DNA from 4 places in the Janthinobacterium sp. 17J80-10 genome. Region 3 is predicted to be linked to each of the others. Evidence: predicted binding sites of a transcription regulator. Region 3 holds the regulator's gene; each other region holds the start of a gene.
What was found. Region 3 encodes sigma-54, which starts transcription at its own class of promoters, with help from an activator protein. Its sites were predicted from a motif close to TGGCANGNAANCTGCTTT; they were not measured.

Region 1: nirB (nitrite reductase large subunit NirB) is a predicted target of sigma-54. The motif match lies at 4,256-4,273, and genes of this name have one in related genera.
Region 2: EKL02_RS07325 (ammonium transporter) is a predicted target of sigma-54. The motif match lies at 1,923-1,940, and genes of this name have one in related genera.
Region 4: adh (aldehyde dehydrogenase) is a predicted target of sigma-54. The motif match lies at 1,451-1,468, and genes of this name have one in related genera.

Annotation. Positions count from the first base shown of each region.
Region 1 is NZ_CP035311.1:2,819,259-2,824,812, reverse strand. It holds gene EKL02_RS12630 (sigma 54-interacting transcriptional regulator) at 1-1,238, shown strand, start outside; gene nirD (nitrite reductase small subunit NirD) at 1,294-1,641, opposite strand; gene nirB (nitrite reductase large subunit NirB) at 1,654-4,185, opposite strand; gene EKL02_RS12615 (hypothetical protein) at 4,484-5,383, opposite strand; gene EKL02_RS12610 (3-deoxy-7-phosphoheptulonate synthase) at 5,508-5,554, opposite strand, start outside.
Region 2 is NZ_CP035311.1:1,620,618-1,626,171, forward strand. It holds gene EKL02_RS07310 (quinone-dependent dihydroorotate dehydrogenase) at 1-162, opposite strand, end outside; gene EKL02_RS07315 (arginyltransferase) at 283-1,005, opposite strand; gene aat (leucyl/phenylalanyl-tRNA--protein transferase) at 1,084-1,806, opposite strand; gene EKL02_RS07325 (ammonium transporter) at 1,989-3,191, shown strand; gene EKL02_RS07330 (NUDIX hydrolase) at 3,188-3,757, opposite strand; tRNA gene EKL02_RS07335 (tRNA-Met) at 3,901-3,977, shown strand; gene scpB (SMC-Scp complex subunit ScpB) at 4,123-5,043, shown strand; gene rluB (23S rRNA pseudouridine(2605) synthase RluB) at 5,024-5,554, shown strand, end outside.
Region 3 is NZ_CP035311.1:3,957,554-3,963,107, forward strand. It holds gene lptB (LPS export ABC transporter ATP-binding protein) at 1-260, shown strand, start outside; gene EKL02_RS17725 (RNA polymerase factor sigma-54) at 276-1,751, shown strand; gene raiA (ribosome-associated translation inhibitor RaiA) at 1,854-2,210, shown strand; gene EKL02_RS17735 (enoyl-CoA hydratase/isomerase family protein) at 2,278-3,360, shown strand; gene EKL02_RS17740 (deoxyguanosinetriphosphate triphosphohydrolase) at 3,373-4,509, opposite strand; partial or broken gene aroKB (bifunctional shikimate kinase/3-dehydroquinate synthase AroKB) at 4,511-5,554, opposite strand, start outside.
Region 4 is NZ_CP035311.1:2,898,607-2,904,160, forward strand. It holds gene adh (aldehyde dehydrogenase) at 1-1,186, opposite strand, end outside; gene EKL02_RS13000 (transporter substrate-binding domain-containing protein) at 1,547-2,377, opposite strand; gene pedF (cytochrome c-550 PedF) at 2,454-2,927, opposite strand; gene EKL02_RS13010 (sigma-54-dependent Fis family transcriptional regulator) at 3,204-5,108, shown strand; gene EKL02_RS13015 (TonB-dependent receptor) at 5,149-5,554, shown strand, end outside.

The sequences.
Region 1 (5,554 bases), 1.1 Mb from region 3:
TCCTGCGTTCCCGGCTGCGCTGGGCTTCGCGCCTGGAGCGCGCGGAAATCGAAAAGCTGCTGCGCCAGGCAAATGCCTTGCGCGACGAAGTCATGCAGATGTCGCACAAGGAACGCTTCGTGCAGGCGGCCACCGGCGAAGGCGCACGCGTGGTGCAGTCGCCTGGCGAGCGCCGCCGGGCACTGCTTGCGCGCAGTTTCGTCTTCGAGGGCACCTTTGGCGACAACCCGCAGCTGCTGGATGCGCTCGAGGTGGCAGAAAAGGCCGCGCCTACCGACTTGCCGGTGTTGATCGATGGCGAGTCCGGCACCGGCAAGGAATTGATGGCTAAGGTCATTCATGCCAATGGCGCGCGCGCCGACAAGCCCTACATTTCGGTCAATTGCGGCGCGATTCCGGAAAACCTGCTGGAGTCGGAATTGTTCGGTCACCGCAAGGGCGCATTCACCGGTGCCGTCAATGACCGCAAGGGCAAGTTCGAGAGCGCCCATCGCGGCACCATCTTCCTCGATGAAATCGGCGAACTGCCGCTGCCAGGGCAGGTAAAACTCTTGCGTGTCCTGCAGTCGCATGAAATCCAGCGCGTCGGCGCCGACGAGGCCATTTCGGTGGATGCGCGCATCGTCGCTGCCACCAACAAGAATTTGCGCAAGCTGTGCGCGGAAGGCAGCTTTCGGGAAGACCTGTTCTATCGCCTCAGCGTCATCCACGTCAGCCTGCCGCCACTGCGCGAGCGCAAGGATGAAATCCCGCTATTGTTTTCCTATTTCTGCGACGAGGCGGCAGAAGCCCTGAAGCGCCGGCCAGTGAAAATGACGCCGCGCCTGCGCGATTTCCTGATGAATTATCCTTATCCAGGCAATATCCGCGAGCTGCGCAACCTGCTTTACCGGATTTCCTGCCTGGCGGGGGATACGGCAGGCATCGAACACTTGCCGGTGGACATACGGCCGCAGCAGCCGATATCGACTGAGGCGGTGGCTACCGGCACGGCCGCAGGCATCCTTGCAGCCAGCAGTGCGGTGTCGCTCAGCGATGCCAAGCGCGCCGCCAGCGACGAGGCCGAGCGCGCATTCCTCGAGCGCGGCCTGCGTGAAGTCGGCGGCACGGTGACCGAGCTGGCGCGTCGTTGCGACATGAACCGCTCGCACTTGCAGATGCTGCTGAAAAAGCATGGCATCCATTCGAAGGACTTTCGTCACCGGGAGCCGCCTTCGGGCGATGAAAAGCGGGCATGACGTTATCCCGATGTAGGGCCTTTACCGGCCCTGCATCATAATCACACCGCCACCATCACACCGCCACCAGCACCTTGCGGTTTTCAACCCGCACCGGATAAGCCGCCACGGAATTCTCCGGGGCTTCGAGGCATTCGCCGCTGAGCAAATCAAAGTGATGTTTGTAGATTGGGGAGGCGACCACGATGCGCTTGCCGAGGTTGCCGACTAGTCCGCGGGAAAGTACGCTGGCGTTGGAATTCGGGTCGTAGTTATCGATGGCAAACAGTTGCGCTTCATCGCCCTTCACGTGGAATACGGCGACATGCTTGTCCTTTACCAGGGCACAGATACCTGTATTCGGCACGATATCGTCCAGTGAACACACGGCATTCCAGGAGGCTTTTTCGTTGTCTTGAATCATGGTTGTTTCACCTTATGCGGCTTTGGCAATAATCGGGATGATGTTCTTGCGTTCTTCCTGCGTCGCGGGGCGAATCTGGCCGCGTTCCTCGACAAAGACGACATTCTGGTCGGACTGGTCGCTGTTGACAAACTGACGGAAGCGCTTGCGGGTCTCGGGGTCGGTTACGGCGTTCTTCCATTCGCACTCATACGTATCGACCACATGCTGCATCTCGCTTTCGAGCTCTGCCGCCAGGGCAAGCTTGTCGTCGACGATGACTGCTTTCAGATAGTCGAGGCCGCCTTCCAGGTTGTCGCGCCAGACGCTGGTGCGCTGCAGGCGGTCGGCAGTACGGATATAGAACATCAGGAAACGGTCGATATACTTGATCAGGTCTTGCCTGGAAAGGTCGGATGCCAGCAACTCGGCATGGCGCGGCTTCATGCCGCCGTTGCCGCAGACGTACAGGTTCCAGCCTTTTTCCGTGGCGATGATGCCCACATCCTTGCCCTGGGCTTCCGCACATTCGCGCGTGCAGCCGGAGACGCCAAACTTGATCTTGTGCGGTGCGCGCAAGCCCTTGTAGCGGTTTTCCAGTTCGATGGCCAGGCCGACGCTGTCGTCAACGCCATAACGGCACCAGGTCGAGCCCACGCAGGATTTGACGGTGCGCAGGGACTTGCCATAGGCATGGCCCGACTCGAAGCCCGCCGCGATCAATTCTTCCCAGATTTCCGGCAATTGCTCGACGCGCGCGCCGAACAGGTCGACCCGCTGGCCGCCGGTAATCTTGGTATAGAGGCCGTATTTCTTCGCCACCTGGCCGACGGCGATCAATCCGTCCGGCGTGACTTCGCCGCCCGCCATGCGCGGCACGACCGAATAGGTGCCATCCTTCTGGATATTGCCGAGGAAGTAGTCGTTGGAATCCTGCAGGCTGGCGTGGTCCTTCTTGAGGACGAAGTCGTTCCAGCACGAGGCGAAGATGCTGGCAGCAACCGGCTTGCAAATGTCGCAGCCGAGCCCCGTGCCATGCTGGGCCAGCAATGCCTCGAATGTCGTGATCTTTTCGACGCGGATCAGATGGTAGAGCTCCTGGCGGGAGTAGGCGAAGTGCTCGCACAGATGGTTGTTGACCGCCATGCCCTGCTTTTTCATCTCGGCTTTCATGACCTGGGTCACCAGCGGTACGCAGCCGCCGCAGGCGGTCCCTGCCTTGGTGCAGGCCTTGAGGTCGCCGATGGTGGTCACGCCGTTACCAACGGCTTCGCACAACTGGCCCTTCGAGACGTTGTTGCACGAGCAGATTTGCGCGGTTGCCGGCAGTGCGTCGACGCCCAGTCCGGGCTTTGCCTTGCCATCGCTTTGCGGCAGGATCAGGAATTCCGGATCTTTCGGCAGCTCGATCCGGTTCAGCATCATTTGCAGCAGGGTGCCATATTCGTTCGCGTCGCCGATCAGGACGGCGCCCAGAAGTTGCGTGCCGCACTCGGATACGACGATCTTCTTGTACACCTGCTTGCGCTCGTCGGTGAACTGGTAGGCGCGGCTGCCGGCCGTAGTGCCCATGGCGTCGCCAATGCTCGCAACATCGACGCCCATCAGCTTGAGCTTGGTGCTCATGTCGGCGCCGGCAAACTCGGCTGCTTCGCCGGCCAGGTGCTTGGCGGTGATGCGTGCCATGTCGTATCCGGGGGCGACCAGGCCGAAGATCTGGCCGCTCCAGAGCGCGCATTCGCCGATGGCATAAATGTCAGGGTCCGAGGTCAGGCAATTGTTGTCGATGACAATGCCGCCGCGCTGACCGACGTCGAGGCCACTCTGGCGCGCGAGTTCATCGCGCGGACGAATGCCGGCGGAGAATACGATCATGTCGGTGTCGAGGTGGGTGCCGTCGGCGAACACCATGCAGTGGCGCGCCGTTTCGCCATCCACGATCTCGAGCGTGTTTTTCTGCGTATGGACGCTGACGCCCAGCTCCTCGATCTTCTTGCGCAGCATGCGGCCGCCGGCGTCGTCCACCTGCACGGCCATCAGGCGCGGCGCGAATTCCACCACATGGGTTTGCAGGTTCATGTCGCGCAGCGCCTTGGCGCATTCCAGCCCCAGCAGGCCACCGCCGATGACAACCCCGCTCTTCGAGCGGCTGCCGCATTCCAGCATGGCTTCCAGGTCTTCGATGGTGCGGTAGACAAAGCAGTCCTTGCGTTCTTTGCCCGGCACGGGCGGCACGAAAGGATAGGAGCCAGTGGCGATGACCAGCTTGTCATAGCTGAGCACTTCGCCACTGTTGACGGTAACGGTCTTGTTGCTGCGATCAATCGAGACCGCACGGGTATTCAGATTGAGCAGCAGGTTGTCGCGGTCGAAGAACCCTGGCGACACCAGGGACAGATCGTCCGCCGATTTGCCCGCGAAGAATTCCGACAGATGCACGCGGTCATAGGCAGCGCGGGGCTCTTCGCACAATACGGTAACCTCCGCATCGCGAATGCCGGTGTCATTCAGGCTTTCGAGGAATTTGTGACCCACCATGCCGTGGCCAATAACGAGAATTTTCATAGGTATCTTGTGCGGTAATGTCAAAGGACGTTATCGGAGCTGCGTCGAGTTTTTTTGCTTTTGCAGAACTTTAGCAATCGGCATGCCAAGGGAAATGCCTGTTTGAGGGGCGTAATTACGCCTATTTCTGCATCAAAGTGGGCTTGTCTGCATTGCATTGAGGCGCTTTTGAAATGCGGCGCACCGGGAAAGTGCGTGGCTGGACGCTGTCCCGCTGGTGGTGCAGGCGGTTTTGCCTGTTTATTTTTTTGCACTATTCCGGCTTGCGCCAGTGCCCGGATTTAGTGCGTCCGGTTTGTTACCGGTGGCCGGTGGTGGCCCGCGCCAGGTCGGCTTGCTTTTCTTCGAGATATTCGTTTAGATCCAATTCGTGCAGTTGCGCCGGATAGCGCTCGGTGAGTGCGAACCACTTGCGCAGCCGCCCTGCCATTTTTTCCTGCGGCGATCCTGCATTGATGCTGTTGTAGGCGAGCAGTGCGAGATAGTAGCGCATGACATTGCGCTCCAGCGATCCACGCTCGCCCCTGACGTAGAGTGGTTTGCCGTCGGGCTGCTTTCCCACCACGGTGAAGCCGATCTTGGCGCGTCCAGCCGTCGACAGGTACAGGTTCATCGCAAGTTTTGCCATGGTGCCGTAGCTATAGGCATAGCCCAGATGGATGAAGGTGTGACTGCCGCTGATCGGCATTGCTTCAAAGACGATGCGGTAGTCCCGGGTTGATAAAGGTCCTTCCGCGGCACTCAGCGTTGCCCTGAAGTAGCTCGCTTCGGCAGACTCGATGCGCAGCGCATAAGTGATGTCATATACCTGGCCGGATACGCGTGCGCGCTTTGGCCCGACCGACAGGACCAGTGTTTCGCGATTGCCGGCGCTCTCAGGCTCGCATCGGCGCACGTTCAAATGCAGGAAAAGCAATTCGCAGAGTCTGGCGGCGGATTTGAATGTCGCAGCGACCGCATCGATCGGATACGCCATTTCGGCATAGACATCGCCCTCGACCCGGCTCTGACCCTCGCGCGAGCTCAGATGCAGGGGTTCGCCGAAAATATTGTCGCGCAGTTGCGGCTGCAATTCGATGTGTTTGGCCTGGAGCGCCGCAGCGGCGCTTGCCGGCGGTTCAAGCGCGTGGCTGGGGACAAGCAGGCAGGGCAGGGCCAGGAGGCCTGCTGCCCATGCCCTGATGATGCGCCGGTGCATGTTGCCACGCCGTTGGCGCCACGTATGCCCCATGTATGCCGTCATAGAGCATCAATTTAACTGCCTCAAGGCCCAAGGAGTTGAGGCGCATCAGTTGTCAACGCCCCCTGATGGCGGCGCCTGCCTATCGTTTGCCCTTGTCGCGCAGTGCTGCCGCCGCTTCCCGAACCG
Region 2 (5,554 bases), 1.7 Mb from region 3:
TCCCATTACCTGGCGTTCGTCGCGCGCCGGCTTCTGCAGCAGGCGGGTCAGGCCGAGCGCCTCGGCTTTCTTGAGCGAATTCAGGGTCAGGTGGTGGGCCGATTCGGCATCGAGGGAGAACAGGCAGGGGCGGGCGAGCGAATACAGGAGTTTGTCAGACACGGGCAATCCAGCGCAAAAGTAAGGGGCGGTCGGGGACGGGGGCGCCGGATGGCGGCCGAAATAACCCGCTATTTTAACGCGCCATGGACGCGCCGGGACGCCCGCATCTGCCGGCGCCTGTCACAGCGGTTCCCAGCGGCCCTGGCGCAGCGCCTCCAGCGGCTGGAAGTTCACCTTGTAGGCCATTTTCCGGCTGTCCTGGATCCAGTAGCCCAGATAGATGTAGTGCATGCCGAGTCGCTGCGTCTGCTCGATCTGCCACAGGATGTTATAGGTGCCCAGGCTGGCGCCTTTGACGTCCGGATCGTAGAAGGTATAGACCGATGACAGGCCGTCGTCGAGCACGTCGATGATGCTGACCATGCGCAGGATGCCGCCAGGTTCGCGAAATTCGACCAGGCGCGTGTTGACTTTGCTTTGCAGCAGAAATTGCGCGTACTGGTCACGGCTGTCCTGGTCCATGCCGCCACCGGCATGGCGCACCGACTGGTAGCGCAGGTACAGGTCGTAATGGTCGCGCATGTAGGTCAGGCTGGTGACCTGGGCGATCAGGTTGCCGTGGCGTTGCCAGGCGCGGCGCTGGCTGCGGTTGGGCACGAAGTCGGTCGCCAGCACGCGAACGGGCGTACAAGCCTGGCAGCCATCGCAGTGTGGTCGGTAAGTAAAAATGCCACTGCGGCGAAAACCGTTCTGCACCAGTTCCGAATAGATATCGGCATTGATCAGATGCGACGGCGTGGCGACCTGCGAGCGTGCCTGCTTTTCTTCCAGGTAGCTGCAAGGGTAAGGGGCAGTCGCATAAAACTGCAATGTGGAAAACGGCAGATCCTTTAGATGCGTCATGAGCGTTTGATAACCAGCGGGTTGACGGCAGATGTATCGATAATTTACACCGATTGCGTCCAGGATTTCACACGCAGCTCAAAATAATGGCAAGGGTTTCCAGTTCGTGATGTCGGGTTGCATTACCGCCTGCCGCAAATGGCCGAGGAATCGCTCCCGCGGAATCGGCGCCGCCCCCAGCGATGCCAGGTGCCGGGTCTCTTGCTGGCAGTCGATCATGGCGACGCCATTGGCGTTCAGGAAGTGCGCCAGGTAAGCCAGGGCAATCTTGGACGCATCGCTGACATGGGCAAACATCGATTCGCCATAGAACATGTGGCCAATGCAGACGCCATAGGCGCCGCCGACCAGCCTGCCGTCCAGCCAGGCTTCGGCGCTATGGGCATATCCCCGCTGATGCAGTGCGCCATAGCCGGCCATGATTTCCTCGGAAATCCAGGTGCCGGGGCCGTCGGCGCGCGGCCCCGCGCAGGCGCGCATGACCGCTTCAAAGGCGCTGTCGAAACGGATATCCCAGGCCCCGCCCGTGGTACGGCTGCGCTCGACTTTTTTCAGGGTTTTGCGCAGGCTGGCCGAGATGCGCAAGTTGGCCGTCATCAAGACCATGCGGGGATCGGTACTCCACCAAAGTATGGGCTGGCCCTCGGAAAACCAAGGGAATATTCCATGCCGGTAGGCAAGCAGCAAGCGCTCCGGCGACAGGTCGGCACCTGCTGCCAGCAAGCCGCCGGCGCCGTCTTCTTCAGTCAGGGCCTGCGAGACATCGGGGAAAGGATCAGCCAGTTCCAGCCAGGGAATCATTGTCATGCGCTAATTTGCATCACGAGCCTGCACTAAGACGGTGCGGAGAATGGGCTTCGATAGTTTTGGGAAAAAATTTCTCATAAAAAACAATGACTTGAAAATTTGCACCAAAAAGGAATAGATCTTGCTTTAAAGATGCACATTTTTATGACTTTGCACATTTATTGGGAGAATTTTTGATGGATGGTATTAAAAATGGTGCAGATGCCTTGTTTGTCTTGCTCGGTGCCATCATGATTTTGGCGATGCATGCAGGTTTTGCCTTCCTTGAGCTTGGTACTGTACGCAAAAAAAACCAGGTAAATGCGCTGGTTAAAATCTTAGTCGATTTTGCCGTTTCTACCATCGCCTATTTTTTTGTCGGCTACAGCGTTGCTTACGGGATCCATTTCTTTTCTGGCGCAGAAATCCTGGCGCAGAAAAATGGTTTTGAACTGGTTAAATTCTTTTTCTTGCTGACGTTTGCTGCTGCGATACCGGCCATTATTTCTGGCGGCATCGCCGAGCGCGCCAAGTTTTATCCCCAGCTGGCGGCGACTGCCCTGTTGGTCGGCCTGGTCTATCCCTTCTTTGAAGGGATCGTCTGGAACCAGCATTTTGGCGTGCAATCCTGGCTGAAGGCGATGTTTTCCCATGAATTCCATGATTTTGCGGGTTCGGTGGTGGTGCATGCCGTGGGCGGCTGGGTCGCCTTGCCAGCCGTGCTGCTGCTGGGTGCCCGGCGTGGGCGATACAACAAGGAAGGCGGCGTTACCGCTCACCCGCCGTCCAGTATTCCTTTTCTCGCCCTCGGTGCGTGGATCCTGACGGTGGGCTGGTTCGGTTTCAATGTCATGAGTGCCCAGACCCTCGAAAAAATGAATGGTTTGGTGGCGATTAATTCGTTAATGGCGATGACGGGCGGCACGCTGGTCGCCTTGCTCATGGGGCGCAATGACCCCGGCTTTGTGTACAACGGCCCGCTCGCCGGACTGGTGGCAGTGTGTGCCGGCTCGGACCTGATGCATCCCCTGGGTGCCCTGGTGACCGGCAGCGTGGCCGGCGCGATTTTTGTCCAGATGTTCACCCTGACGCAAAACAAGTGGAAAATTGACGATGTGCTGGGTGTCTGGCCCTTGCATGGCTTGTGCGGCGCCTGGGGCGGCCTGGCGGCGGGGATTTTCGGCCTGAAGGCGCTTGGCGGCGCGGGCGGCGTTGCTTTCATGTCGCAACTGGCTGGCACCCTCCTTGGCGTGGCGATCGCGCTGGCGGGAGGCTTTGCAGTGTATGGCGCACTGAAGATGTTCGTCGGCTTGCGCCTGGACCCTGAGCAGGAATTCGAGGGGGCCGACTTGTCGATTCACAAGATCAGCGCCACCGCCGAGCGCGACGTTCTGGGCTAACGACGCACTTCCGGCTTGCGAATGTCTTCTGTATGAAAGCCAAAGCCGTTGCCATCGCGGCTTTGCGCGAGGTCCGCAAAAAACAGTTGCAAGGTGCGGCTTACGGTAGAAAAGGCCAGGTCTTCCCAGGGGATCTCGCCTTCGGTAAACAGCCGTACTTCCAGGCTTTCGGTGCCGGGAGAAAAATCGAGATCCAGCAGGCGCGCCCGGTAAAACATGTGCACCTGATGCACGTGCGGCACATTCATCATCGAGAACAGGGGTTGCAGGGCGATGCGTGCGCCGGCTTCTTCGTCGGTCTCGCGGATCGCCGCTTCTGCCGTCGTTTCGCAGTTTTCCATGAAGCCGGCCGGCAAGGTCCAGTAACCGTAACGCGGTTCGATTGCCCGCTTGCACAATAGCACGCGGGTCGTGCCGTCGTCTTCCCAGATCGGGATCGAGCCGATGACCATTTTGGGATTCTGGTAATGAATGGTGCCGCATTGCTGGCAGACATGACGCAAGCGATTGTCATCTGGCGGAACCTGGAGCGCAACGGGATGCGCGCATTCTGAACAGAATTTCATACGGGATCAAATGAGCATCAAGGGAGCGGTGCGCAGCCAGCCATCGGCCGCATCTGCCAATTGCCTCAAGTGTAACATCCTCCAACTGTAATTCGGCATGGTTTGCAATATAGACCAATCCGATGTATAGTGTTCGACTCAGACGCGGGGTGGAGCAGTCTGGCAGCTCGTCGGGCTCATAACCCGAAGGTCACAGGTTCAAATCCTGTCCCCGCAACCAAAGTCTTGAATTTTCCCGCCCATCTTTACCTCCTCACGGGCGCCGGAACGCAGCATCTGCAGGTTCTCTATCGACGACATACTGGCATCGGTCGTTTAAACCTCTGCGAAACTTACTAATAAAACTAGCCGTGCAAGAGCCGTACATGATTACAGCTGAGGCGAAAAAAGTCCTCGAAACCGCATTGCTATGCGCGCATGAGCCATTGCCTATCAATGACCTGAAGAAGTTGTATCTCGCGCATGGCGAAGCCGAGGCAGAGGTCCATGCTGATGCCATCAGGCAGATGCTGGAAGAATTGCGCGGCGACTGGAGCGACAAGGGTATTGAGCTTGTGTGCCTGTCGACGGGCTGGCGGTTTCAGAGCCGCCCTGAAATGAAAGTCTATCTCGATCGCCTGAATCCGGAAAAGCCGCCCAAATATACGCGCGCAACGCTGGAGACGCTGGCCATCATTTCTTATCGGCAGCCTGTCACACGCGGCGATATCGAGGAAATTCGCGGCGTCACGGTGAATTCGCAGACGATCAAGATGCTGGAGGATCGTGGCTGGATTGAATCGATCGGTCACCGCGATGTGCCGGGGCGTCCCGCGCTGTTTGCGACAACCAAACAGTTCCTCGACGACCTGGGATTGACCTCGCTCGATCAGTTGCCGCCCCTGCAGCAAGTCGGCGCCGGTGAATTGCAGGAGGGGAGCTTGCTCGAAATCCAAGCCCTGGAGGCGAGTCTGCATGAAAATCTCGTGCAGGCATCAGGCGCGGCATTGCCCGATGCGGAGCAAGCCGATGCCGGACCGGGCGGTGCCGCCGAGCGGCTCGCCGATACGATGGAAATCGCAGTGGATGCCGACTCGGCGCCCGCTGCCGACGCTGGCGAAACCAGCGCAACTGCTGTGGCTGCCAATGTGGCTGCAGCTTCCGAAATTGACGACGTGGCAGTCGGGGATGCGTCCATCGCTGCCATTGATCGGACGCTCACGGGTGAAGCGATATCCGCAGATCCCCGCGATGCAGCGCCTGACCTGGATAACCAAGACACAAACAATGACTCTGCCCACTCCTGATGACGTAACCGCGGCATCTGCTGCGCCTTCCTCGCCTGACAGCCCCGCCCAAGGTGGCGAACAGTCGGCAGTTCCTGCCGGTGATGCGCGCCAGGACGCTGCTGGCGCCAAGCCTGCCAAGCGTGGCTTGCGCGGCCCGCGCAACATGCGGCGCAATCGCGCTGCCCAGCGCGCCGCCGACCAGGCGGCGGGAGTCGAAGGGGCTGGCGCGGAGGCGGTCCTGGCCGATGCTGAAAGGCCGGCCGAGACGCCCGCGGGCAATCCGCAGCAGCACCGTGCCGAACGAGCCCCGCGCGAGCCGCGCGAAAATCGGGCCAGGTCGGGCAAGCCGGCCAAGCCGGTTGCCAAGGGACGCGGCAAGCCAAATTCTGGCGGCGCCAGGGCCGGTGGCGGCGATGCCGATGATGTGTTTTCTTTTGTGACATCCGATACGTTTGATCAGAGCGTGTCCGAGGCCGAAGGGGCTGCTGCTGGCCGGCGCCAGGCGCCGGCCAAGAATGTACGGCGCGAC
Region 3 (5,554 bases):
CGCGCTTCGTGTTGCTGGACGAACCCTTTGCCGGTGTCGACCCGATTGCCGTGATCGAAATCCAGCGCATCGTGCGCTTTCTCAAGGAACGCGGGATTGGCGTGCTGATCACCGACCATAATGTGCGTGAAACGCTGGGCATTTGTGATCGCGCCTATATCATTAACCAGGGTGTCGTGCTGGCCAGTGGCCGCCCGGATGACATCATCGCCAACGAGTCGGTGCGCCGGGTCTATCTTGGCGAACATTTCAGGATGTAAGCAAGCGGCATCGCCATGAAACAGTCACTTCAGCTACGCGTATCGCAGCATCTGGCATTGACGCCGCAGTTGCAGCAGTCGATCCGGCTGCTGCAATTGTCGACGCTGGAATTGCAGCAGGAACTGGAACATATCCTGGCTGACAATCCCATGCTCGAGCGCGTTGACGATCCGCTCGACCATTCGGTGCGCCTGCTTGCCGATGGCGCCATCAACCAGACCAGCAGCCCGGCGGAAAAGTCCGCCGCCGAAGATGCGCCGGCGGCCGATGGCGAAACTGCCTATGAAGGCGCAGAAGGCGGCGAGGCGGCGGATGGCGGCAATGGCGAGGCCGACTGGAGTTTCGACGATGTCGCCCGCACCGGCAAGAACCCTGAAGACGACGACTCACGTCCGCAACTGGAAGCGCACCACATCACGTTGCGCGAACACCTGCTGGAACAGATGCGCCTGACCAGCCATGAGACGCGTGATCGCGCCCTGATGGAATTGATCATCGACGCCATTGACAACAATGGCTACCTGGAAGAGCCGCTCGAGGAAATTCATGCGCGCTTGCCTGCCGAGCTGGAAATCGATCCGGAAGAATTGGCCATCGCCCTGAAACTGGTGCAAAGTTTCGAGCCGGCCGGCGTCGGCGCGCGCGACGCCGGTGAATGCCTCGCACTGCAAATCCGGCGCATGCCGAAAGTGCCGATGGTGACACGACGCATGGCGCTGACCATCGTCGAAAAGCACCTCGGCCTGTTTGCGCAGCGCGACTTCAACAAGCTCAAGAAACTGCTCGATTGCGATGACGAGGATTTGCGCGAAGCACAGTGCATCATCCGCCAGTGCAACCCCCATCCCGGGGCTGTCTTTGCCAGCGATGCCGCCGACTATGTCGTGCCGGACGTAATCGTCAAGCGCGGCAAGAACGGCTGGCAAGTCATGCTCAATCATGATGTGATGCCCCGGCTTCGCGTGAATGCCTTGTACGCGAATATCCTCAAGCAAAACAAGGGTGAGGGCTCACTCACTTCGCAATTGCAGGAAGCAAAATGGCTCATCAAGAACATGCGCCAGCGCTTCGACACGATCCTGCGGGTTTCTCAAGCCATTGTGGAGCGACAACGCAATTTCTTTTCGCATGGCGCCGTCGCCATGCGCCCTCTTGTCTTGCGCGAAATAGCTGATACACTAGGTTTACACGAGAGTACTATTTCTCGTGTAACAACGCAGAAGTACATGCTGACGCCGCATGGCATGTTTGAGCTGAAGTATTTCTTCGGCAGCCATGTCGCCACAGAAGCCGGCGGCGAAGCTTCATCAACGGCGATACGGGCGTTGATCAAACAATTGATAGGAGCTGAAGACCCCAAGAACCCCCTCTCTGACAGCAAGATTGCAGAAATGCTGGGGGAGCAAGGCATGGTCGTTGCCCGGCGCACTGTGGCCAAGTACCGCGAAGCCTTGAAAATCCCGCCAGTCAACCTGCGCAAGTCCTTGTAGTAGTCCTTGCAGTATTTGTTGTATTCGTTGCTGTGTTCAGGCGACACGCACTTGCCTTTGTCGACCGTGAACCGCCAGTGACCTTATTTTAAGGAGCGCTGTATGAATCTGACCATCAGTGGACATCATCTCGAACTGACCCCTCCTATCAGGGAATATGTGCATGCCAAGCTGGAGCGCATCAGGCGCCACTTCGACCATGTCATTGATGCTGCGGTCATCCTCACCGTGGACAAACTTGCAGAGAAAGACAAGCGCCAGCGGGCTGAAATCACCTTGCGCATGCGGGGCAAGGATGTCCATGTGGAATCCATCGCGCATGACCTTTATGCCGCAATCGATGGGCTGGTCGACAAACTCGACCGTCAGGTCCTCAAGTACAAGGCCATCCTCCAGGATCACCAGCACCAGGCCATCAAGCACTTGCCGGAATCCATGACGGCCGCACCGGAAGAATAAAACCGGCGCAATCAACTTCTGCAAATGTAACCAGGGGCGCGCCAAGCGCCCTTTTTATTACCCGATCATGAACGACCATATCCTGACCCGCATCCAGCATCGCACTGGCATGCTCACCCTGAACCGCCCGCAGGCACTGAACTCGCTGTCACTGGAAATGGTGCGCGCCATGACGCGCGCGCTGCTGGACTGGCGCGATGACGATGCAATCAAGGCGGTGTTCATCCACAGCAATAGTGAAAAAGCCTTTTGCGCCGGCGGCGATATCCGTTTTTTTTACCAGTCCGGGCAAGCCACGCCACAGCAAGGCAGCGCCCTGATAGAGGATTTTTTTACCGAGGAATATGCGCTTAACCGGCTGATCCATCACTACCCCAAGCCCTACATCGTGCTCATGGATGGCATCGTGATGGGTGGCGGCATGGGCATTGCCCAGTGCCACTCAGCCGGAAGGCTGCGGATCGTCACTGAACGCAGCAAGCTCGCCATGCCCGAAGTGAATATTGGCCTGTTTCCGGACGTCGGCGGAAGTTATTTCCTGTCGCGTGCGCCGGCTCAGATCGGCACCTGGCTGGCCCTGACGGCCAATCCCGTCGGCGCCGCCGATGCCCTGCATGCGGGGCTGGCGGATGTGTTTATTCCGGCGGAGCGGCTGGCGGACCTGCACGCCTTGGCGGGCACAGGCGACGGCAACGATATCGACCAGGACGTGCGCCACTTTGCCGCGCAATTTTCTGCAGGCGACACCGGCGAACTGGCACGGCAGCGTGACGCCATCGACCACCACTTTTCCTTTGACGACGTGCCATCGATCATGGATTCGCTGGCCGGCGATGCCTCGGCGTTTGCGCAGACCACCCTGGCAACCATGCAAAAGCGCTCGCCGCTCATGCTGTGCGTGACCTTGCGGCAGTTGCGCGCGGGCGCCGGCATGACATTCGAAGAGTGCCTGCGCATGGAACGTTCGATGATGCGCCACTGCTTCAAGCAGGGCGAGGCCTTCGAGGGCATCCGTGCCGCCGTGATCGACAAGGACTTGTGCCCGGCATGGGGATCGCCCTCGCCGCAAGCCGTCAGCGCAGAAATGGTGGCAGGATTTTTCCAGCCTGCGTGGCCGGCGCATGCGCACCCGTTGCGCACTTGGCTCTAGAGGCCGCGGGCTTCAGATCTCGTCGATCATGAACAGGCGGCGGTGTTCGCGCATGGCGTAGCGATCCGTCATGCCTGCGATATAGTCGGCAACCTTGCGCGCCTGCCGTGCCGGATCGCCGCCAGCCACCTGGTAGTCCGGCGCCAGCAGGCGCGGCTCTGCCATGAACGTCTCGAAAAGCTCGCGCACGATCCGTTTGGCCTTGCTGGTCATGCGGTTGACCTGGTAATGCCGGTACAGGTTCTCGCGCAGGAAACGTTTGAGCAGCAACTCTTCCTTGCGCATGGCATCGGAAAAACTGATGAGTGCGGGCGCGTTGCGCACCTGTTCGAGGCTTTGCACGCCAGCATCCTGAATTTTTTGTCCGGAAGTGCTGATCAGGTCGACGATTAGGGTATTGATCATCCGCCGCACGGTCTCGTTGATCATCCGCCGCCCGCCGATACCCGGAAACGCAGCTTCCGCCTCGCGCCGATGGCGCGCGAAAAAATCGATTTCGTCGAGCTGCTCGATGGTCAGCAAGCCTGAGCGCAAGCCATCGTCGATATCATGGTTGTTGTAGGCGATTTCATCGGCGAGGTTGGCCAGTTGCGCTTCCAGGGTTGGCTGCTTCTTTTCCAGGAATCGCTGCCCGAGCTCGCCCAGCATGTGCGCATTCTGCGAGGAACAGTGCTTCAAAACGCCTTCGCGCGTTTCAAACATCAGGTTTAATCCATCGAATGCGCCATAGCGCTCTTCGAGCTTGTCGACCACCCGCAGGCTCTGCAAGTTGTGTTCGAAGCCGCCATATTGGTCCATGCAGGCGTTGAGGGCATCCTGCCCGGCGTGGCCGAACGGCGTATGCCCGAGGTCGTGGGCCAGCGAAATCGCTTCAACCAGGTCTTCATTCAGGCGCAGATTGCGCGCGATCGAGCGGGCAATCTGTGCCACCTCAATGCTATGCGTCAGGCGCGTGCGGAACAGGTCGCCTTCATGATTGACGAACACCTGGGTCTTGTATTCCAGGCGGCGAAAGGCGGTGGAGTGGACGATGCGGTCACGATCGCGCTGGAACTCGGTACGCGAGGTGGCGGGCGATTCGGCGAAACGCCTGCCTCGCGATGTCGCGGAATGTGCCGCATAGGGAGCGAGGTAGGCTTCGAGATTCATGTCAGCCGATGCAGGCGTTGATGCTTTCAATCAGGATTTCCTGAGGCACCGTGGTGATGACGGCAGTCCCCAGGGGCTTGAGAAGAATGAACTTGATCTGCCCGGCCTCGTTTTTCTTGTCGACTTGCATGAGTTCGATCCAGCGCGCGGCGCCAAGGTCAGGTGCGCGCACCGGCAAGCCTGCTGCGCGCACCAGCGCCGCAATACGCTCTTTTGCGGCAGCGTCGATGTAACCCAGGCGTTGCGACAATTCTGCAGCCATGACCATGCCACAGCCGACCGCTTCGCCATGCAGCCATTCGCCATAGCCAAGCCCCGCCTCGATTGCATGGCCGAAGGTATGGCCGAAATTGAGGATGGCGCGCAAGCCGCCTTCCCGCTCGTCCTGGCGCACCACGTCTGCCTTGATCTCGCACGAACGCTGGATGGCATAGGCGATCGCATGGGCATCACGCGCCATGAGCTTGGCGATGTTCGTTTCAATCCAGTCGAAAAACGCGGCATCGATAATTGCGCCATGCTTGATGACTTCTGCCATGCCGGCCGATAGCTCGCGCGACGCCAGGGTATCCAGCGTCAAGGTATCGGCGATCACGGCTTGCGGCTGGTAAAAGGCGCCGATCATGTTCTTGCCCAGCGGATGATTGATGCCGGTCTTGCCGCCCACCGAGGAATCCACTTGCGCCAGCAGCGTGGTCGGCACTTGCACGAAAGGCACGCCACGCATGTACGTGGCCGCGGCAAATCCTGTCATGTCGCCGATCACGCCGCCACCGAGCGCCACCAAGGTTGTCTTGCGGTCGCATTTTTGCGCCAGCAAGACATCGAAAATGCGCATCAGGTTTTCCCAGGTTTTCTCCTCCTCCCCATCAGGCAGGATAATCGTTGTCACCTGTTTGCCGGCAGCTTGCAGCGAAGACGTCAGCCGCTCCAGATAAAGCGGTGCCACAACCGTGTTGGTGACAATCGCGGCGCGGGGGCCGGCGATATGGTGCCCCACCACATTCGGATTTGCCAGCAAGGACTGGCCAATCGTGATCGGGTA
Region 4 (5,554 bases), 1.1 Mb from region 3:
TCTTGTTGTTGCCGGCAAAGACCGTCGGCTTGACGTAGTAGCCGCCGGCCAGGTCGCCCGCAAGCTTGTTCTGCTCGCCGCCGATCAGCACCTCGGCGCCTTCCTGGCGGCCGATGTCCATGTACGACAGGATCTTTTCCATCTGTTCATTGGAGGCCTGGGCGCCGATCATGGTGCTGCTGTCGAGCGGGTTGCCCTGCTTGATGGCGGCTACCCGCGCAATGGCGCGTTCCATGAATTTCTCGTAGATCGATTCCTGTACCAGCACGCGCGACGGGCAGGTGCAGACTTCACCCTGGTTCAGGGCAAACATCGCAAAGCCTTCCAGGCACTTGTCGAAGTAATCGTCATCGGCATCCATGATGTCGGCGAAGAAGATGTTGGGCGATTTGCCGCCCAGCTCCAGCGTCACCGGGATGATGTTTTGCGCGGCGTATTGCATGATCAGGCGGCCGGTGCCGGTTTCGCCCGTGAAGGCGATCTTGGCGATGCGCTTGCTGGTGGCCAGCGGCTTGCCCGCTTCCAGGCCAAAGCCGTTGACGATGTTGAGCACGCCCGGCGGCAGCAGGTCGCCGATCAGTTCGATCAGCACCAGGATCGAGGCCGGCGTTTGCTCGGCCGGTTTCAAGACCACGCAATTGCCGGCGGCCAGCGCAGGCGCCAGCTTCCACACCGCCATCAGGATGGGGAAATTCCAGGGAATGATCTGGCCGACCACGCCGAGGGGCTCGTGGAAGTGGTAGGCATAGGTTTCCGAATCGATCTGCGCCACGCTGCCTTCCTGGGCGCGGATGCAGCCGGCGAAGTAGCGGAAATGGTCGATCGCCAGCGGGATGTCGGCCGCCATGGTTTCGCGGATGGGCTTGCCATTGTCGATGGTCTCGGCGGTGGCGATCAATTCCAGGTTCGCTTCCATGCGGTCGGCCATCTTGTTGAGGATGTTGGCGCGCTCGGTGAGCGAAGTCTTGCCCCAGGCAGCGCGGGCAGCGTGGGCAGCGTCCAGCGCCAGTTCGATATCCTCGGCGGTGGAGCGGGCGATTTCGCAAAACGGCTGGCCGGTGATCGGCGTGATGTTCGGGAAGTACTCACCCTTGACCGGCGCCACGAATTTGCCGCCGATGTAATTGTCGTAGCGTTGCTTGAACGGGTTCTTGATCCCCAGCTTGCTGATGTCTGCCAAATTCATTTCTGCCTCCTAAGATTTATTGGAACTACACGTTGATTGGAACAGGTGCTGCTAACACCTTCCTCTTTCGCAATCGGCGTGCCAGCTTGCCAAATCCCTGCAAATCCCCCGCAAACCCGCGCCGCGCCGAGGTCTTGCCGACAGCGCCCGATTGTTGGCCGCAGCCGCGCAGCGTGCCGTTTTGTTTTTTTATGAACAACAGGATCGGCCAGGTGTACCAATTTGTAGCAACTGTCCACTACCCTGGTCATGCAAAGGTCGAGGGATGCCGCAATCACGCCAGCAATTGCATATAGAAAAAATGCAGGCCCGGCGACGCGCGTCGCACAGTGCCTGCATTTGCGGAAGGGAAGTGGAATGTCAGGGCCTGATCGCCGCCACGCCATGCTTCGAAAATATCTTTGCCAGTTCGCCGGACGCCGTCAGTTCATCGCTTGCGGCCTGCAGCAGCCTGGCCAGCTCGGCCTGGTCTTTTTTCACCGCCATGCCAACCACCCAGCCCTGCCGCGGCAAGCGCGGGAAGCTTACATCGTGGACTTGATAATTCGGGTCGCGCCCCACCGCCGATTCAATTTCCGAACGGTTGGCCAATACTGCGTCAAGGGCGCCGGCCTGGAGTTGCGCCAGTGCCTCGGCGGCAGTCGGATAGATCCGGACTTGCTCGCGGTACTTGCCGCCATCCTCGCCCAGCAGCACGACGGCCGAGATTGAAATCTTTTCGACGCCGATTTTTTTTCCGGCGAGCGACGCCAGGCCGTCGTAGCTGGGCACGGTCGCCACGCGGCGCACCAGCTGCACCGCGTCGCGGTAATACGGCGCAAAAATTTCCACCTTCGGATTTTCTGCAATCAGGTGCCGGTCCACCGGCACATGCAGCAGCACGTCGGCCGGACCGTAGCCAAGGTAATGCCCCTTCCACACCATGTTGCGCAAATCGTCGCCGAGATTTTCACCGGCCGGAAATGGCAGCAGCGCCAGCTTCAACCCCAGCTTCTTTGCCAGCGCCTCCGCCAGCTCGATATCGATGCCGCGGCCACCGGCCGAAAATGGCACCAGGTCGTCGTAGACCGCCACTTTCAAGGTACCCGACTGGCGGATTTTTTCCATGTCGGCATGAGCTGGCAGTGCCAGCGACCATGCCAGGAAAATGACCATCAACGCAGCCATGCTGCGAAAAAAGAACTTGGGCATGCTTGTCTCCAATGCGTTGGGCACCCGCCTGTGGCGGGCACATTGCTGAGACGGGGGATTTCCCCGCCTTGCAGGCTTACTTGGTTGCGCGACGCGTTTCCAGGTAGGCCTTCAGCGCCCACACCGCTTCCTGGCTCAACGTGCCCTCGAACGGCGGCATGTATACCGCGCCGTTGCGTACCTTGCCCTGACGGACCGAGCTGGCGAAATAGGCATCGTTCTCCTTGAAGCACGCCTGCTTTTTGGCCTCGTTTTTTTGTCCCATGCAGTCGCGGTCGAGCAAGCGCAGGTCGGGGGCGATCCCGCCGGAAATCGCCTCCAGCCCGTGGCAGCGCGCGCAGTTCTGGGTGTACGCCGAGGTGCCGATCCGGACTGCTTCGGTATTGCCCCGATAGGGATTTTCAGCGGCCCACTTGTCGCCCAGCTTCGGCAACGACTTGGTGTCGACTGCCTGCGGCGTGACGTCGCCATGCGCGGCGGCCGGCAGCGTTACCGCGCCCAGGGCGGCAAAGATGGAACTGATGGCGATGATGCGTTTTGCGAGATTCATGATGACTCCTCCTATTGGTTTTGAAATGACTGGAGGCATCTGTGCAATTGCCATGCCAAGCGTTTTAGGCAGCTTGGCACCCGGGCATTGATTCGTTTTGGAACAGGTGTTGCATTTGCGAGCACAACAATCGCAAAAAATGAAACAGCCAACGGCGAAAACGGCCGGACAGGCTAAAAATCGCGCCGGCACTGGTGGTTCAGCGCTTTTTTACCGGGTGGCATGGTTTGTGCGAATTAGCGCTTGTTATGAACCGTGTTTGGAGCAGGCGCCACCATGATAAAAGAATCCCGCGAACGTTCCATCGCTTACGGCCTTACCGAGAGCGCCATTCCCGACTTCAGCCCGGTGAACCGCACCGACCTGACGCTGGCCATCGAGCAAAACCGGATCTTGCACACGCATGCGCTGCCGGTGATGGAAACCTTGTATGAGCAAATCATCAACACCCACAACATGGTCATCCTGACGGATGCGCACGGCCTGATCGTGCATACGCTGGGCGATGACGATTTCCTGGAGAAAGCCAACCGGGTCGCGCTGCAGCCGGGGGTGGCCTGGTCGGAACAGAGCAAGGGCACCAATGCGATCGGCACTGCCATCGCCGAACAGGCGCCGGCCCAGGTCCACGCCAACGAGCATTATCTGATTGCCAATCATTTCCTGACCTGCTCAGCAGCGCCGATCTTCGATTCGGAAGGCAGCGTGATCGGCGTACTCGACGTCACCGGCGACCAGAACAGCTTTCACAAGCACACCATGGGGCTGGTGCGCATGTCGGCGCAGATGATCGAAAACCAGATGTTTTCCGCCGCCTTTTCGGACGCTATCACGCTGCGTTTCCATAGCCGGCCGGAATTCATCGGCACTCTGATGGAGGGCATCGCCGCCTTTACCCAGGGCGGGCGCTTTTTGTCAGCCAACCGCTGCGGCCTGTTCCAGCTCGGCTTGCCTCTCAACTCGCTGAAGATGCATACCTTCAGTTCGCTGTTCGGCTTGCCGGTGTCAGCCCTGTTCGACCATTACCGCACCGCCTCTCCGGGCTTGCTGAACTTGTGCATGCATAGCGGGGTTCGGGTCTATGCGCGTGCACAATTGCATCGGGCGAACATGTTCTTTCAGGCAGAGCCGTTGCCCGCTGGCGCATCCGAGCGCAGCGCACCGCCGCAGGCACAGGCTGCACAGCGCGTCGACCAGCAGGCGACACGCCGCCTGTCGAGCCTGCATTACCTCAATACCGGCGATGCCCAGATCGCCGCCCTGATCGAGAAAGTGAACAAAGTGCTCGGACGCGATATCGCGATCCTGGTCACCGGCGAAACCGGCACCGGCAAGGAATTGCTGGCGCAAGCCATCCACAATGATTCGCCGCGCGCAAACAGCCCCTTCGTTGCCGTCAATTGCGCCTCGATTCCCGAGACGCTGATTGAATCGGAGTTGTTCGGCTATGAAGACGGCGCCTTCACCGGCGCCCGCAAGAAAGGCAGCGTCGGCAAGATCCTGCAAGCCAATGGCGGCACGCTGTTCCTGGATGAAATCGGCGACATGCCCCTGAGCCTGCAGGCGCGCCTCTTGCGCGTGCTGCAGGAGCGCATGGTGACGCCGCTGGGCAGCAGCCGTTCGATCCCCGTCAACGTAGCGCTGATCTGCGCCACGCACCGCAACCTGCGCGAACTGATATCCGCCGGCGTGTTTCGCGAAGACTTGTACTACCGCCTGAACGGCTTGGTCGTGAAACTGCCGCCCTTGCGCGAGCGCAGCGACCTGGAAGTGGTGGTCCAGCGCTTGATCGTCTCGGAAGCCGATGGCATGCAGTGCACCGTGTCGGCCGAGGTATTGCAGTTATTCAAGCGGCACAACTGGCCCGGCAACTGCCGCCAGCTGACCAATTTGCTGCGCACCGCCATCGTCATGGTCGGCGATGACCGCGAAATCCGTCGCGAGCACTTGCCGGACGACTTCCTGGACGATATCGACGCAGTGCGGCAAGGCGAGAGCACGCAAAGCACTCGGATCGGCGCAGAGGTATACGCGCCGATGCCGGCATCGGCCACGCTCGACGATGTCGAAATATCGCTGATCCAGAAAGCCCTGGCAGCGCACGGCGGCAATATTTCAGCCACCGCGCGCGCGCTGGGGGTTTCCCGCAACAAGATTTACCGCAAGATCCCGCAGCAATAAACGTCAATACCACAAATACTAAAATCTCCGGAGACATCTGATGCCCCACTCTACCCTGCCGCGATCACGGCGCCGGCACGCCACTGCCTGTACGCCGCCCCTGCTTGCCGCCGTCCTCTGTGTTCCTGCAATGGCGCAGACAGGCGAGCCTGCGGCGCGACCTGAAACCACCCTGGCGCCGATCGCAGTCGTGGCAAAGATGTCTGGGCCGGGAATCGGGATTGAACGCGACCTGCTGCCGTATCCGGTGCAGACCGCGTCCGCCGGCGCGCTGCGCCAGGCGCAGGCGGGCAACCTGATCGACTTCATGGCGACCAGCCTGACCGGCGTCAACGTCAACGAAGTCCAGGGCAGTCCGTTTCAGAACGACATCACCTTCCGCGGCTTTCGCGCTTCGCCGATCCTCGGCTCGGCCCAGGGCCTGTCGGTGTACCTCGACGGCGTGC